One region of the Allobosea sp. LjRoot90 genome, then DNA from elsewhere that is predicted to be linked to it. Evidence: predicted binding sites of a transcription regulator. Region 1 holds the regulator's gene; each other region holds the start of a gene.

The links. Region 1 encodes LexA, which represses DNA repair genes until DNA is damaged. Its sites were predicted from a motif close to TGTTCNNNNTGTGTTCNG; they were not measured.
Region 2: a site for LexA is predicted at 2,926-2,943, ahead of recA (recombinase RecA). Genes of this name have one in related genera too.
Region 3: a site for LexA is predicted at 1,761-1,778, ahead of ACSQ3M_RS09480 (DNA recombination protein RmuC). Genes of this name have one in related genera too.

What each region holds. Positions count from the first base shown of each region.
Region 1 covers NZ_CAXUTF020000001.1:726,604-731,760, reverse strand. Annotated here, with positions in the region: gene trpC (indole-3-glycerol phosphate synthase TrpC) at 1-175, shown strand, start outside; gene moaC (cyclic pyranopterin monophosphate synthase MoaC) at 172-660, shown strand; gene ACSQ3M_RS03510 (molybdopterin molybdotransferase MoeA) at 657-1,868, shown strand; gene lexA (transcriptional repressor LexA) at 1,972-2,703, shown strand; gene ACSQ3M_RS03500 (ComEC/Rec2 family competence protein) at 2,697-4,958, opposite strand; gene gltX (glutamate--tRNA ligase) at 5,129-5,157, shown strand, end outside.
Region 2 covers NZ_CAXUTF020000001.1:16,432-21,588, forward strand. Annotated here, with positions in the region: gene alaS (alanine--tRNA ligase) at 1-1,568, opposite strand, end outside; gene recA (recombinase RecA) at 1,754-2,839, opposite strand; gene ACSQ3M_RS00085 (hypothetical protein) at 3,007-3,525, shown strand; gene ACSQ3M_RS00090 (hypothetical protein) at 3,559-4,023, opposite strand; gene ACSQ3M_RS00095 (TetR/AcrR family transcriptional regulator) at 4,063-4,641, opposite strand; gene ACSQ3M_RS00100 (crotonase/enoyl-CoA hydratase family protein) at 4,727-5,157, shown strand, end outside.
Region 3 covers NZ_CAXUTF020000002.1:581,395-586,551, forward strand. Annotated here, with positions in the region: gene truA (tRNA pseudouridine(38-40) synthase TruA) at 1-195, opposite strand, end outside; gene fmt (methionyl-tRNA formyltransferase) at 198-1,127, opposite strand; gene def (peptide deformylase) at 1,162-1,695, opposite strand; gene ACSQ3M_RS09480 (DNA recombination protein RmuC) at 1,811-2,995, shown strand; gene ACSQ3M_RS09485 (hypothetical protein) at 3,011-3,550, opposite strand; gene ACSQ3M_RS09490 (MFS transporter) at 3,805-5,046, shown strand; gene ACSQ3M_RS09495 (OsmC family protein) at 5,057-5,157, opposite strand, start outside.

The DNA of each region.
Region 1 (5,157 bases):
GAAGGACCGCCTGCTCGTCGGCGAGAGCGGCATCTTCAGCCATGCCGACATCGCCCGCCTGCAGGCCTGCGGCGTCAACACCTTCCTGGTCGGCGAAAGCCTGATGCGCCAGGCGGACGTCGCGGCTGCAACGCGACAGCTGCTGACTGGCAAGACCACCGAGGCGGCGGCGTGAGCCGGCTCACTCATCTCGACCAGAAGGGCGCGGCCCATATGGTCGATGTCGGCGACAAGGCCGAGACCGTCCGCATCGCGGTCGCCGAAGGCCATGTGGTGATGCAGCCTGAGACGCTGGCGATTGTCCGTGACGGCGAAGCCAAGAAGGGCGACGTGCTCGGCACCGCCCGCCTCGCCGGCATCATGGCGGCCAAACGCGCCCATGAGCTGATCCCGCTCTGCCACCCGCTGCTGCTGACCAAGATCGCGGTGGATCTTGCGATCGACGAGGCGCTGCCTGGCGTGCGCGTTCGCGCCGAGGTCAAGCTCACCGGCAAGACCGGCGTCGAGATGGAGGCGCTCACCGCCGTCAGCGTCGCCTGCCTCACCGTCTACGACATGGTGAAGGCGGTCGACCGCGCCATGCATATCGAAGGCATCAAGCTCGTGCATAAATCCGGCGGCAAGTCCGGAACCTATGAGCTCGCAGGGCAATCGGCATGAGCCTCACTCCCGTTCCCGTCGCGCTCAGGGCGCTGCTCGACAGCGTACCCGGCCCGACGCCTGCCGAGACACTGCCGCTGGCGCAATGTGCTGGCCGCGTGTTGGCAGAAGATGTCGCCGCGCTGCGGACCCAGCCCCCTTTCGCCAATTCGGCCATGGACGGCTATGCCGTGCGCGCCCAAGACTTGGCGCGGGGCGCACAGCTTCGCGTCATTGGCGAGTCCGCTGCTGGCCGCGGCTTCTCTGGGAGAATTTCCCTCGGTGAGACGGTGCGGATCTTTACGGGAGCACCGTTGCCCGAGGGCGCTGACACGATCCTCATTCAGGAGCATGCCGAAGACGTCGGCAGTCCGGTCATCCGGGTCGTCAAACCTACAGATCTCGGCCAGTTCGTGCGCCTGGCGGGGCTCGACTTCAGGGCCGGCGAAGTCTTGCTGAAAGCTGGCCGCCGGCTCGACAGCGCTGCACTTGGCCTCGCCGCGGCAGCGGGCCATCCGACGCTCGCCGTCCGCCGCAAGCCCTTGGTCGCGATCCTCGCGACCGGCGACGAGCTCGTCCTGCCGGGCGAGCCGGTCGGCCCCGACCAGATCGTCGCCTCCAACAGCTTTTCACTCGCCGCTTTGGTCGAGCAGGCCGGCGGCACGGCGCTCGACCTCGGTATCGCCCGCGACAACCACCCCGATCTCGCTGGCAAGATCGAGGCGGCGCGCGAGGCTGGAGCCGACGTCCTGATCACGCTCGGCGGCGCCTCGGTCGGCGAGCATGATCTCGTCCAGGCCGCGCTGAAGGCGCAAGGCATGGAGCTCGGCTTCTGGAAGATCGCGATGCGCCCAGGCAAACCTATGATGATGGGTCGCCTCGACGCCATGGTCGCGCTCGGCCTGCCGGGCAATCCCGTTTCCTCGATCGTCTGCGGGCATCTCTTTGCCATCCCGCTGGTCGAAGCTCTGCTCGGCATCGATGATCCCGAACGCGACCGCAGCGAGCCCGCCATCCTTGTCATCGATCTACCTGCCAATGACGAGCGCCAGGATTATCTGCGCGCCACCCTCGAAATCGTCGATGGCAAGCGTCGCGTGCGGCCCTTCGCCAAGCAGGATTCATCGATGCTGGCGAACTTGTCGCGCGCCGAGGCGCTGGTGATCCGCCCGGTCTTCGCCGAGGCCGCCAAGGCGGGCGATCCCTGCCGCATCATCCGGCTGCGCTGACGGCCTCGCGTAACGACAAGGCGCGCCTTGCGGAACACAAAGCGAACAGCTATGGTGTTCGTGCTTTGTTTCGATTCTAGCCCGAGAGGCGAGCGGCGCGACCATGCTGACACGCAAACAGTTCGAACTGCTTCGCTTCATCCATGAGCGCCTACGCGAATCCGGCGTACCGCCCTCCTTCGACGAAATGAAGGACGCGCTCGATCTGCGCTCGAAATCCGGCATCCACCGACTGATCATGGCGCTTGAGGAACGCGGCTTCATTCGCCGGCTTCCGAACCGGGCGCGGGCGCTCGAAGTCATCAAGATGCCGGACGGCATCGGCGGTCAGCAGGCGCAGCGCGGCCGCTTCAGCCCCTCTATCGTCCAGGGTGGACTCGGCCAGACCCCGCCAGCGCCGGCAGCCACCTTGGCGAAGCCGCGCCCCGCAGGCGCCGAGGAGAACGGGCGCGCCACCGTTTCCATCCCCGTCATGGGCCGAATCGCCGCCGGCACGCCGATCTCGGCGATCCAAGACCGCAGTCATAGCGTGTCCATGCCCGCCGACATGCTTGGCAGCGGCGAGCATTACGCGCTCGAGGTTCGCGGCGATTCGATGATCGAGGCCGGCATCCTCGACGGCGACACTGTCGTGATCCGCAAGCAAGACAGCGCCAATACCGGCGACATCATCGTCGCCCTGATCGACGACGAGGAAGCGACGCTGAAGCGGCTGCGCAAGCGCGGCTCCTCGATCGCGCTCGAAGCCGCCAATCCCGCCTATGAGACGCGCGTTCTCGGGCCCGACCGGGTCAAGATCCAGGGCCGTCTCGTCAACCTGATGCGACGTTACTGAAGCATCTCCGCATCCTGTGCCGGCTCCGCAGCCGCGGGTGTCGGTGCAGGAGCGGGGTCAGGCGCCGGCCGCGTTTCCGGCCGTGCACGCGTCCACGGACGCAGGCGCGCCGCCTCATCGGCCGTATAGGCGCGCCAGCCGCCGCGGGCCGCATGATAGGCGGTCGCGCCATCGCGGATGAGTGCGCTGCGGTCGATCAACCGGGCAGCGCAAGGCGCGCTCCAATAAAGCGACGTCACCACGAGATCGGCGCGCTGGCAGTCCTCGACCAGGGCGATGCGGTCGCGCGTATAGGCGACGCTGCGGCCATCCGGCAGGCGGATGATGCAGCCACGGACATCGCAGGCGGCGCCCTCGCGCAGGGCCGCATCGTCGGGCGAACGCGAATCGCCGTCGGCATGCAGCCATTGCGTCAGCACGAAGCGGCTCGGCTTGCCGGCGAGCACCATCTTCCCTTCTCGTCCACGCACCAGCACGCCCGAGCCGTCGCGCTCGATCAGGATGTCCGGTCGCGACGGATGCGAAGCCAGCGCCAGCCCACCGACCAGCGGCAGCGCGGCGAGGAAGCGCAGCGCCGTCGTCCACAGCGTCAGCCAGAGCAAGGACAACGAGAAGCACATTAGGGCGAGCGAACCGAAGGCGGGCAGCACGACGGTCGAGCGGTCGATACCGGCGACCCAGTGAGCCAGCTTCAGCACGAGACCGGAAGCCCAGCCCATCAGCGCCCAGGCCGGCCAGTCGAGCCCGAACGGATAGGCGAGCACGCCGAAGACGGCGGCCGGCATCACGATCAGCGAGACGAAGGGCAGCGCTAGCGCATTGCCGAGCAGTCCGAACGGGTTGAAGGTCTGGAAATGGTAGACGCCATAGGGCGCCGTTGCCGCGGTCGCGACCATGGTCGTGGTCACGATACCGACGGCTGAGAGCCAGAGCGGGCGCAGCGGCCAGGGCCATGATGCGGCTGCGGCGTCGGGCGGGCGTTCCTGCCAGCGTTCGGCAAAGGCGATCAAAGCCGCGACCGCCCCGAACGACATCTGGAAGCTCGGGCCGAGCACGGCCTCGGGCTCGCGCAACAGCACGATGATCGCGGCGAGTGCGAGATTGCGCATGGAGAGCGCCGGCCGGTCGACCAGGATCGCCCCCAGCATCACCAGCGTCATGATCAGCGAGCGCACGGTCGCGACCTCGGCGCCGGAGAAAATGCAATAACCGGTGGCGCCGAGCATGGCTGCGAGCGCCGCAAGCTTCTTCACCGGCCAGTAGAGCGCCGCCGTCTGCGACAGCGCGAGCAGCGCCCGCGCCAGCCAGAAGATCGTGCCGGCGGCGAGCACCATGTGCAGGCCGGAGATCGAGACGATGTGGTAGATGCCGGCGGCGCGCAGGTCGTTGTTGGTTGCTTCGCTGATCAGCCCACGCTTGCCGGTGACGAGCGCCGCCGCCATCGCCCCCGCCTGTCCGCCCCCGCTCGTCGCAATGCGCTCGGTCAGCGCGTTGCGAGCCTGGTCGATCGCGACCGCCAAAGCGAGCCGGCGCGGCATCTCGATCGGCGCCGGCGCGAGCGTGATCTTGCCGGCGATGCTGCCGACGGCGCCGATGCCTTGGAAGAAGGCGTCGCGGGCGAAATCGTAGCCGCCAGGGCGTGCCGGTCCCGGCGGCGGCAACAGGCGCGCCGTCGCGCTGATATGGTCGCCCGGCTTCAACGTGGTCACCGGCGTGGTGACGCGCACCCGTCGCGGCCTCTGTCCAAGCTCGATGCCCGGCAGGTCCGTGACTTGCACGACGATCCGTACGCCCTTGTCGCGTTGCTCCAGCGCCTCGACGAAGCCGGTGAGCTTGCCGACATGATTGCGGGCGAGCGCAGGTGCGGCGATGCCGGCAGTGCGCCAGGCTGCCGCTGCGAAGCCGGCGAAGACGGCCGCAGCCGCGATGCAGACCGCCATGACGGCGCGCCGGCGGCGCGTCAGCCAACCGGCGAGCGCACACAGCGCCAGCCCGGCCAGGGGCGCGGCCAGGCCCGGCTCGCGATCGGCCAGGAAGTAGAGCAGCACGCCGGCGCCCATGCAGACCGGAAGCCAGTTGAAGAGACGTCGCCGTTCGACCTCGGTTTCGAGGGCTTGGCGAAACCGACGACCCCATTCGGGGAGCGGCAAGGCTGTTGGCCATGACAGGCCACCGACGCGTCGCAGGCGCGCCGGCAGAGCCAGCACGCCGACACGTCCCCTGCTACGGCGCTCTTCTGGCCCGTAGGAGAGCATCCGTCCCCCCATCGCCACCGCGCGAATGGTGTGCCTGTCCCCACAGGAGGCTCTTAACGGCGGCTGGCAAGCCATGTTACAGCGGCGGCGCCGGATGTCAGCCCCGGCCGAGGCCCGCATAGCAACCTGCCCTCGCCTCACGCTTACCCGTTCCGCCGGAGCCCCCCTTCATGAGTGACACGGTCGTCACGCGCTTCGC
Region 2 (5,157 bases), 710 kb from region 1:
ACATCGGTCACCTCGGCCTTGAAGCCATTGCCGGTGATGGTGCCGGTATCGCCGACCTGACCGCCGGATTCGCCGTAGAACGGCGTCTGATTGAGGATGACGATACCGCTCTCGCCTTCCTTCAGCGTCGCGACCTCGGCATTGTCCTTGACCAAAGCGGTGACCACGCCCTCGGCGCTCTCGGTATCGTAGCCGAGGAATTCGGTCGCGCCGACGCGCTCGCGCAGCGGGAACCAGAGCTTTTCGGTCGCGGCCTCGCCGGTGCCGGCCCAGGCGGCGCGCGCCTTGGCCTTCTGCTGCGCCATCGCCGCGTCGAAGCCTTCGAGGTCGACGCCGACGCCACGGGCGCGCAGCGCATCCTGGGTCAGGTCGAGCGGGAAGCCGTAGGTGTCGTAGAGGGTGAAGGCGACATCGCCCTTGAGCTTGTCGCCGGAACCCAGCGCCTGCGTTTCCTGATCGAGAATCGACAGGCCGCGCGCCAGCGTGGTGCGGAAGCGGCTCTCCTCCAGCTTCAGCGTCTCGCTGATCAACGCCTCGGCCCGGATCAGCTCGGGATAAGCCTGGCCCATCTCGCGCACCAGCGCCGGCACCAGCTTGTGCATCAGCGGATCCTTGGCGCCGAGCAGCTGCGCGTGGCGCATGCCGCGGCGCATGATCCGGCGCAGCACATAGCCGCGGCCCTCGTTCGAGGGCAGCACGCCGTCGGCGATCAGGAAGGCGGAGCAGCGCAGATGGTCGGCGATGACGCGGTGGCTCGCGCTCATCGGCCCATCGGAGGGGACGTTGGTCAGATCGGCGATGGTGCGGATCAGCGTCGCGAACAGGTCGATCGAATAGTTGTCATGCGTGCCCTGGAGCACGGCGGCGACGCGCTCCAGCCCCATGCCGGTGTCGATCGAGGGGCGGGGCAGATTGGTCCTTATGCCGCCCGCAGCCTCTTCATACTGCATGAAGACGAGGTTCCAGATCTCGATGAAGCGGTCGCCATCCTCGTCGGGCGAGCCTGGAGGGCCGCCGGGGATATGGTCGCCATGGTCGTAGAAGATTTCGGAACACGGACCGCAGGGGCCGACGTCGCCCATGCGCCAGAAATTGTCCGAGGTCGAAATGCGGATGATGCGCGAATCCGGCAGGCCGGCGATCTTCTTCCAGAGCGCGTGCGCATCATCATCCTCGGAGTAGACCGTGACGGTCAGCTTCTCCTTGGGCAGGCCGAACTCGCGCGTGACCAAGGTCCAAGCATGGGTGATCGCCTGTTCCTTGAAATAGTCGCCGAAGGAGAAGTTCCCCAGCATCTCGAAGAAGGTGTGGTGGCGGGCGGTGTAGCCGACATTGTCGAGATCGTTGTGCTTGCCACCGGCGCGCACGCATTTCTGCGCCGTGGTGGCGCGCGAATAGAGCCGTTTCTCCTGGCCGGTGAAGACGTTCTTGAACTGCACCATGCCGGAATTGGCGAACATCAAGGTCGGGTCATTGCGCGGCACGAGCGGGCTCGACGGCACCACCTCGTGGCCGTTCTTCTTGAAGTAATCGAGGAAGGTCGACCTGATCTCGTTGACGCCGCTCATCGCAATCTTGGCTCTGTTCTGGTGGGGCCGGCCGGCCCGGCGCAGTGGTTCTAGTCAGCGCGCTGACGCCTGTCCAGAAAGCGCCCGCAAGGATGCAGGGCCGGCAAGCCGCTGACCGCAAAACGGAAACGGGCGGCCCGAAGGCCGCCCGTCGATTTAATGATTCCGTGCCCTAGTTTGAAGGCTCAGGCCTCACCCTCGTCGAGATCCTCGACGCTCGGATCGGCATTGTCGAGGATACGCTCGGCGACGAGGCCGGAATTCTGCCGGATGGTGGCTTCGATCTTTGCTGCCACGTCCGGGTTGGCCTTGAGGAAGGCCTTGGCATTCTCGCGGCCCTGGCCGAGGCGCTGGCTGTCGAAGGAGAACCAGGAGCCCGACTTCTCGACCATGCCGGCCTTGACGCCGAGATCGATCAATTCGCCGGATTTCGAGATGCCCTCGCCGAACATGATGTCGAACTCGACCTGCTTGAACGGCGGCGCGACCTTGTTCTTGACGACCTTGACGCGGACCTGGTTGCCGGTCGCCTCGTCGCGCTCCTTCAGCGTCGAGACGCGGCGGATGTCGAGGCGCACCGAGGCGTAGAACTTCAACGCATTGCCGCCGGTGGTGGTCTCGGGCGAACCGTACATCACGCCGATCTTCATGCGGATCTGGTTGATGAAGATGACCATGCAGTTCGAGCGCGAGATCGAGGCGGTCAGCTTGCGCAGCGCCTGGCTCATCAGGCGGGCCTGCAGGCCGGGCTGGACATCGCCCATCTCGCCTTCGATCTCGGCGCGCGGCGTCAGCGCCGCGACGGAGTCGATGACGAGCACATCGATCGCGCCGGAGCGGACCAGCGTGTCGGTGATCTCGAGCGCTTGCTCGCCGGTGTCAGGCTGGGAGATCAGGAGATCGTCGAGATTGACGCCGAGCTTGCGGGCATAGACCGGGTCGAGCGCATGCTCGGCATCGACGAAGGCGCAGACGCCGCCCTTCTTCTGCGCTTCGGCGATGGTGTGGAGCGCAAGCGTGGTCTTGCCGGAGGATTCAGGCCCATAGATCTCGATGACGCGGCCCCGAGGCAGGCCACCGACGCCGAGCGCGATATCGAGACCGAGCGAACCGGTCGAGATCGTCTCGATCTCGATCGCCTGCTGGTTCTTGCCCAGGCGCATGATCGAGCCCTTGCCGAAGGCGCGTTCGATCTGCGAGAGCGCTGCATCGAGCGCCTTGGCCTTGTCCATCGAAGAGCCTTCCACGAGCCTGAGATTCGCCTGATTCACGACGTGCGCTCCTTATGGCAGGGGCGCGACCACATCTCAATCCGCGCCATGGAGATGACTATGGTCATGGTTTGTTCTCTCTCGCAAGTTCTTTTTTTGTTCTTGTTTCGGCACGCACCGGTTGTGCCCCAACAGAGCGAAAGTGACCTGTCCACGAGGCGCGAAGCGTGATGCGAAAATCCCTGATCCGCCTACTCCTCATCCCGCTCGACCTCGTTGTCGGGCTCGTCATCCTGCTCGACGAATTGGTACGGCCACTCTATCGACCGCTTGTCGCCTGGTTCGCCTCGCTGCGGCTGGTGGCGCGGTGCGAAGAAGCGATCGGGCGGCTGCCGCCCTATGGCGCGCTGGTCGCGCTGGCGATTCCCTTCGCCATCGTCGAGCCGCTGAAGCTGCTTGGCCTGCTGTTCCTGGCGCGCGGAGCGTTCACGGCAGGTATCATCACGACGGCGATCGGCCATCTCGCGGGCTTCCTCTTGGTCGAGCGCGTCTACCATGCCGGGCGCGCGCAGCTCCTCACCATCCCCTGGTTCGCGCGGATCATGGGCTGGATCGACGCGATCCGGCAGGCGGTGATCGGGCGGATCAAGGCGAGCGCGGCCTGGCGGCGGGCGGTTGCGCTCGGGCAGGCGGCGCGAGAACGCTTGCGGAGCTTCAGGCTCTGGCTCGCCAGCCTGCGCGCCTGACGAATCTGGGTTCTCGGCGCCGGCAGAAGGAGGTCACTCCTCGGGCTCGGCCTGCCAGGCGGCGGCAAGCCGCTCCAGCTCCAGCGTGTAGCAATACAGCGCGAACACGATCGCCAAGAGCAGGCCGGAACGCCAGACCAGGGTGAAGCTATCGGCGAGTTTCGTCAGCTCCGGCAGGTGACGCAGGAAGTAGATCGAGGCCAGCGCGCCGCCGACGATCGCACCGAGGCGCGCGGCGAAAGCCAGGAGATGCCCGAGAGGCAGGCTGCGGAAGCCTTGCGGCACCGGCAGCCAATATAGGCGGGTCCAGTAGCAGCACTGGCCGAGCAGCGCCGCCACGCAGATTTGCGCCAGAATCTCGGTTGGCAACGTCTGCTGCTGGCCGATTCGTTCGATCAGGACGCGGAAGGCGATGTGGATGTGAAAGAGGATCACCAGCGCGCAGACGGTCTGCGCGAGCAGCAGCAGCGTGTAGGCGAGGGCGGGCCGTCGCGTCATGGGTCCAGAATAGAGGGCGGCCCGGCGGCGATCAACGAACTAGCCTCGACAGGAACCGGCAGCGAGCGTCGCGGCAGCGCGCCCAGCGGCCTCGACATAGGCGGGATCGCGATGGACGAGCATGACCGAGAAGGCGCCGTCCATCAGCAGGACGACCTGGCGGGCGAGTTCGTCTGGCGCGGCAGCGCCGTGATCGGCACAGGCGCCGGCAAGCCAGCGCTCGAAGCCGGCCTTGTGGCGCGCGCCGATCTTGATGGCGGGGTGGCCGGGTAGGTTGGCGAGCTCGGCCGCGGTACGCAGGAAGCCGCAGCCCTTCCAGCGCGGATGGCGGGCCGAGCGCGCGAGGTTCTGGAAGATCGACTCGATCTTCTGCGGCAGCCCGCCTTCGGCCTTGTCGAACCAGCCGGCCATCAGCTTGAGATTGGGCTGGTCGCGCGCCTCGAGATAGGCGGCGACGAGCTCGTCCTTGCTCTCGAAATGGTAGTAGAGCGTGCGCTTGGTCAGGCCCGCCTTCTGCGCGACCGCATCGACGCTGACGGCGCGGATGCCCTCGCCATAGAAGAGCTTGCTGGCGGCGTCGATGATGCGCTTGCGGGTCGGGCTGTCAGGTTTGATCATGGTTCATGTATACCGTACAGGTAGTATACATCGTCAAGCCTGGGGCGCAGCTTCGACCGGTCGAAACCGGAAGAAGGCCAAGGCCATGCCCGAGAATGATCCCGTCCTGATTCAGCAAAGCGAAGCGATCGCGACGCTGACGCTGAACCGCCCCGACAAGCTCAACGCGCTGAACTACGGGCTGATCGACCACCTGCTCGAAATCCTCGACCGGATCGAGGTCGACCCGTCCGTCCGCGCGGTGATCCTGACCGGCGCCGGTGAGCGCGCCTTCTCGGCCGGCGGCGACATCCACGAGTTCTCGCAGAGCGTCGCGGCCGGGCCGGAGCAGGCGGTGCGCGATTTCGTTCGTCGCGGCCAGGCACTGACGGCGCGCCTGGAGGCCTTCGGCAAGCCGGTGATCGCGGCGGTGAACGGGCTCGCCTATGGCGGCGGCTGCGAGGTGACGGAAGCCGTGCCGCTCGCCATCGCCAGCGAGCGGGCGATGTTCGCCAAGCCCGAGATCAATCTCGGCAT
Region 3 (5,157 bases), on a different contig from region 1:
ATCGACATGGGCGACCTGGTGGGTGGCATGGACGCCGGCATCGGTCCGCCCCGCGCAATGCAGGCGCACGGCATGGCCGCAGAAGGCCTCGATCGCCTCCTCGACGCTCTGCTGCACCGACGGCCCGTTGAGCTGGCGCTGCCAGCCTGAAAAGGGTGTGCCGTCATATTCGATGACGAGCTTGTAGCGCGGCATCTTTACAACTTCGCGCCAGCGCCGAGCCTGGCGCCGCGCAGAAATTCCTGAGCACTCATCGGCCCTTTCCCCGCGCGCTGGAGCTGAAGCAGCTTCACCGCCCCGACCGCGCAGGCGACGGTGCCCTCGTCGTCGAGCAGCGTGCCCGGCTCGGCCGCGCCGCCGGCGCGTGCGGTGCGCAGCAGCTTCAGCCGCTCCGGCCCCTTGCCGAGGTCAACCTCAATGAAGGCGCCGGGGAAGGGCGAGAGGCCGCGCACGACATCGTGGACCTGCTGCGCCGGCCAGTTCCAGCTCAGCTTCGCCTCGTCATTGCCGATCTTGCTGGCATAGGTCACGCCCTCTTCGGGCTGCGGGGTGAAGCGCAGGCCGCCCCGGCCAAGCGCCGGCAGCGCCCGGACCATCAGATCGGCGCCGAGACCGGCGAGCCGGTCATGCATCTCGCCGGCCGTGGCGTTGCCATCGATCGCCAGCGTCTCGACCATGGCGACAGGGCCGGTATCGAGCCCCTCCTCCATCCTCATCACGCAGACACCGGTCTCGGCATCGCCGGCCATGATGGCGCGCTGGATCGGCGCCGCGCCGCGCCAGCGCGGCAGCAGCGAGGCGTGGAGATTGAGGCAGCCGAGTTCAGGCACCTCCAGGATCGCCTTCGGCAGGATCAGACCATAGGCGACGACGACGGCGACATCAGCCTCGTGCGAGGCCATGATCTCGGCGGCCTCGGCGTTCTTCAGTGTCTTGGGCGAGAACACCGGAATGCCGAAGCGCTCGGCCGTGACCTGGACCGGCGAGGGCCGCAATTCCATGCCGCGCCCGGCCGGTGCCGGAGCGCGCGTATAGACGGAAACGACCTCATGACCCTGGCCGATAATCTCGGTCAGAGTGGGCACGGCGAAATCCGGCGTGCCCATGAAGATGACGCGCAAGCTCATGCGATGACGCTGTCCATAGCTACCGACCTGCCGTTCAGGCCGCGCTGTCCCGTTTCGCTGCCTTGGCGAAGCGCTTGGTGACACGCTCCCGCTTCAGCCGCGACAGATAATCGATGAAAAGCACGCCGTTGAGATGGTCGATCTCGTGCTGCAGGCAGGTGGCGAGCAGGCCGTCGGCCTCGATCTCCTGCGCCTTGCCGTCGAGATCGCGATAGCTGACCTTGACCCGCGCCGGCCGCTCGACCTCCTCGTAATATTCGGGGATCGACAAGCAGCCCTCCTCATAGGAGCTGAGCTCCTTCGAACTCCACGTCACCTCCGGATTGATGAAGACCACCGGCTCGCGCGCCTGCTGCTCGCCTTCCTCGGCCTTCTTCGAGACGTCGAGGGTGACGAGGCGGACCGGCTCGCCGATCTGGATCGCGGCCAGGCCGATTCCCGGCGCGTCATACATCGTATCCAGCATGTCCTCGGCGAGCTTACGGATCTCCGGCGTGATGTCGCCGATCGGTGCGGAAACCTTGCGCAGCATCGGGTCGGGCAGGATGACGAGAGGACGGATAGCCATAGGGCGCTCTGAAACGATTGTCGGGAGTTGCGGCGACATAAGCTCTTGTGGGGAAGCGGTCAAACTGTTCCGCTTTCGTTCTAGAATTGCCACACGAATCGTGTAGGCTTCTACGATGAACCAGATCGCTTTCGTCCTGCTTGAGCGCCCGGTGAGCTGGGCCGAGGCTGCCTTCGGCTTCGCCGGGCTGACGCTCATCCTGCTGACGCTGGCGCTGTTCACGTCCTGGCGCGGCTCGCGTCGGCGCGAAATGGAAGCGGCGATGGCGGCCGAACGGGCCCGCGAGATGGATGACAAGGTCGCCGAGATGAACCGGCTGCAAGCCGAGCTCACCGGCCGCATGCAGTCCATGGCCGAGATCCTCTCGACCCGGCAGGGCGACCTCGCCCGCATCATGGCCGACCGGATGGACGGGCTGCGCCAGCAGGTCGGCGCCGGGCTGGAGCAGAATGTCCGCCAGACCAGCGAGAGCCTCGGCAAATTGCAGGAGCGGCTCGCCGTCATCGACAGCGCCCAGAAGAACCTGACCGAGCTCACCGGCGAGGTGGTGACGCTGAAGGACGTGCTCTCCAACAAGCAGGCGCGCGGCGCCTATGGCCAGGGCCGGATGGAAGCGATCATCCGCGATGGGCTACCCGCCGCCTTCTTTTCGTTCCAGCCGACGCTCTCAAGCGGCAAGCGGCCGGACTGCCTGGTAACCTTGCCGGGCGATGGGCGCGGCCTTGTCATCGACGCCAAGTTCCCGCTGGAGAGCTTCACCATGCTGCGCGAGGCGCGCGGCGACGAAGCGAAGAAGCAGGCTTCGGCGCGGGTGCGCGGCGATGTCGGCCAGCACGTCAAGGACATTGCCGAGCGCTATTTCCTGCCGGGCGAGACGCAGGACATGGCATTGCTCTTCGTGCCGTCGGAATCGATCTATGCCGATCTGCACGAGCATTTCGACGACGTCATCCAGAAGGCGCACCGGGCGCGGGTGATGATCGTCTCGCCCTCGCTATTGGCGCTGGCAATCCAGCTGATGCAGTCGCTGGTGCGCGATGCGCGCATGCGCGAGGAGGCGCAGGTGATCCAGTCGGAGGTCGGCAAATTGCTCGACGACGTCCGCCGGCTCGGCGACCGCGTCGACAAGCTCGACAATCATTTCCGCCAGGCGCAGGACGACGTCAGCCAGATCAAGACCTCGGCCGGCAAGGTCACCGGCCGGGCCGAGAGGATCGGCGCGCTCGAATTCGACGATGCCAGGCCCAATGAGCCGGCCTTGCCATTCGCCAAAGAGGTGAAGCTGAAGGCGGCAGAGTAAGGGCCGCCACCAACCCTAGCGTGGCCGTGGCAATTGCCGCTCGGCCTCGCCGATCAGGCTGTCCTGGCCATCGGTCGGCCCGCCGTGAAGCTCGGCGACCCGGCGCAGCATGGCGAAGAGCTCCTCGAACTCCGCCCGGTTGAGATGCGGCCGCAGCAGATCGCGCAAATCCATCAGCGCGATCGTCTTCGAGGGAGAGGCCTTCACGGCATGGCGCGCCAGGACGAGGCGCTCATCGAGATCGGCGCCGTATTCCAGCATGACGCGCATTTCGCTGCGGATGAGGTCAAGCTGCTCGGTCGTCGGCTCACCGCGTTCGTTGGCAACGAGGCACATCAGCGCGACGGCGCCATCGCGGCTTTCCGGCAGCGTCTTCAACGCCGTGCGGCGCGCCTCGGCTTCGGCCTCGGCACGACGCTTGCTCAAGAGCTCGCGGCGCTTCTGCTCGCTGCCGGCGCTGAGACGCTGGCTGACATATTCCATGCCGCCGCCCCAGATCATCCAGTAGATCACGCCAGTGGTGATGGCGCCGACGATGGTCGCGAGAATCGGCATACGCGTCTCCTGTTGCAGCGCCTGCAATCGGGGCGAGCAATGCAGGACGGTTCGGGCTTGGCCCGATCAGAGCCTATATCGCAACTCTGAGGCGACCTTTGTGACGAGATCAGCCATTGTGCGCGCGTGCTCCGCGCACGCCGGATGGCGGCATTTCGGGCCCCAAGAGCGCATTTTCCGTCCGCTCTGCCATGGCGAGAGCACATTCCGGCGTAGAGCTGGGACCTCCCAGATCGCGCCGGAGGCCTTCAGCCGTGCTCGTCCAGATCGGAACGCTCATCGCCGCGACGAGCCTCGTGCAGCTCGCCAACGGCTTCTTCAACACGTTCCTGTCGCTGCGCCTGACGGTAGAGGATTTCGGGGCGACGCTCACCGGCATCGTGCTCAGCGCCTATTTTGTCGGCTTCTCGATCGGCGCCATCGGCTGCGGCCACGTCATTCAGCGCATCGGACATATCCGTGCCTACGCCGCCTTTGCCGGCCTGGTGGTGGTCGCGACCGCGGCAATGCCGCTCTTCGTCTCGCCACTCGGCTGGATCCTGTGCCGGATGGCGATCGGCATCGGCTGCGTCGGCCTGTTCATCACGACGGAAAGCTGGCTCAACGCCAAGGCACCGCCGGACCAGCGCGGCCGGATCTTCTCAATCTACATGGTCGGCACTTTCCTGGCGCTGGCGGCCGGCCAGCTGCTGATCGGCAAGCTGCCTGTCGCCTCGACGACGCCGTTCAACATCGTCGTCGCGCTCTTCGCGCTGGCGCTGATGATGGTGAGCGCGACACGCGCAGAAGCGCCACCGCTTCCGAGCGACTCGACCCTCGCCTATGGCGAGCTGACACGACAGGCGCCGGTCTCGGTGATCGGCTGCGTCGTTTCGGGCATCGTCACCAGTGCCTTCTACGCGCTGTTCCCGGCCTGGATGGCGCGGAACAACATTCCCCAGGAGACGATCGCCTTGTTCATGCTTGTCGCGGTGCTGGGCGGGTTCGCCTTTCAGGTCCCGGTCGGCAGGCTGTCGGATCGGGGCGACCGCCGGGTCGTGCTGGCAGGGCTCGCTCTCGGCTTTTCCGCTGCGGCAGTGCTGCTCGATCTCGTCCCGCGCCATCTGGCGCTGGTGCTGCCGGTCGCCGCCCTGCTCGGCGGCTTCATGTCGACGCTCTATCCGGTCTGCGTTGCTCATGCGCTCGATCGCATGCCGCAGGATCGTATCGTCGCCGTCAGCGGCCGGCTGATCCTGGTCAGCGGCATCGGCTCGGCGTTCGGCCCGATCCTCGGCGCCCAGGTGATGGCGCGCCTCGACATCAACGGGCTGCTCTATTTGATGGCGGCCGCGACCGCCGCGCTCGCGGCCGTCGCGGGCTTGCGCATCAGGCAGCGGGCGGCGGCCGAGCAGATGGCCGAACGGCCCTTCGCGATCATAACCCCATTGACCGCGCCGATCTCGCAGGAGCCGGAAGCGACGGACCCTGACGGGACGCCGCGCCCCCTGCCCGGCTGAGCGCGTCAGCTCAGGCTGTCTGCAACACCGCGGACAGCTCCGGCTTGACGTTCAGGGTCTGGAAGACGACGCAATAGCGCTCGGTCAGCTTGAGCAAGGTATCGAGCTTCT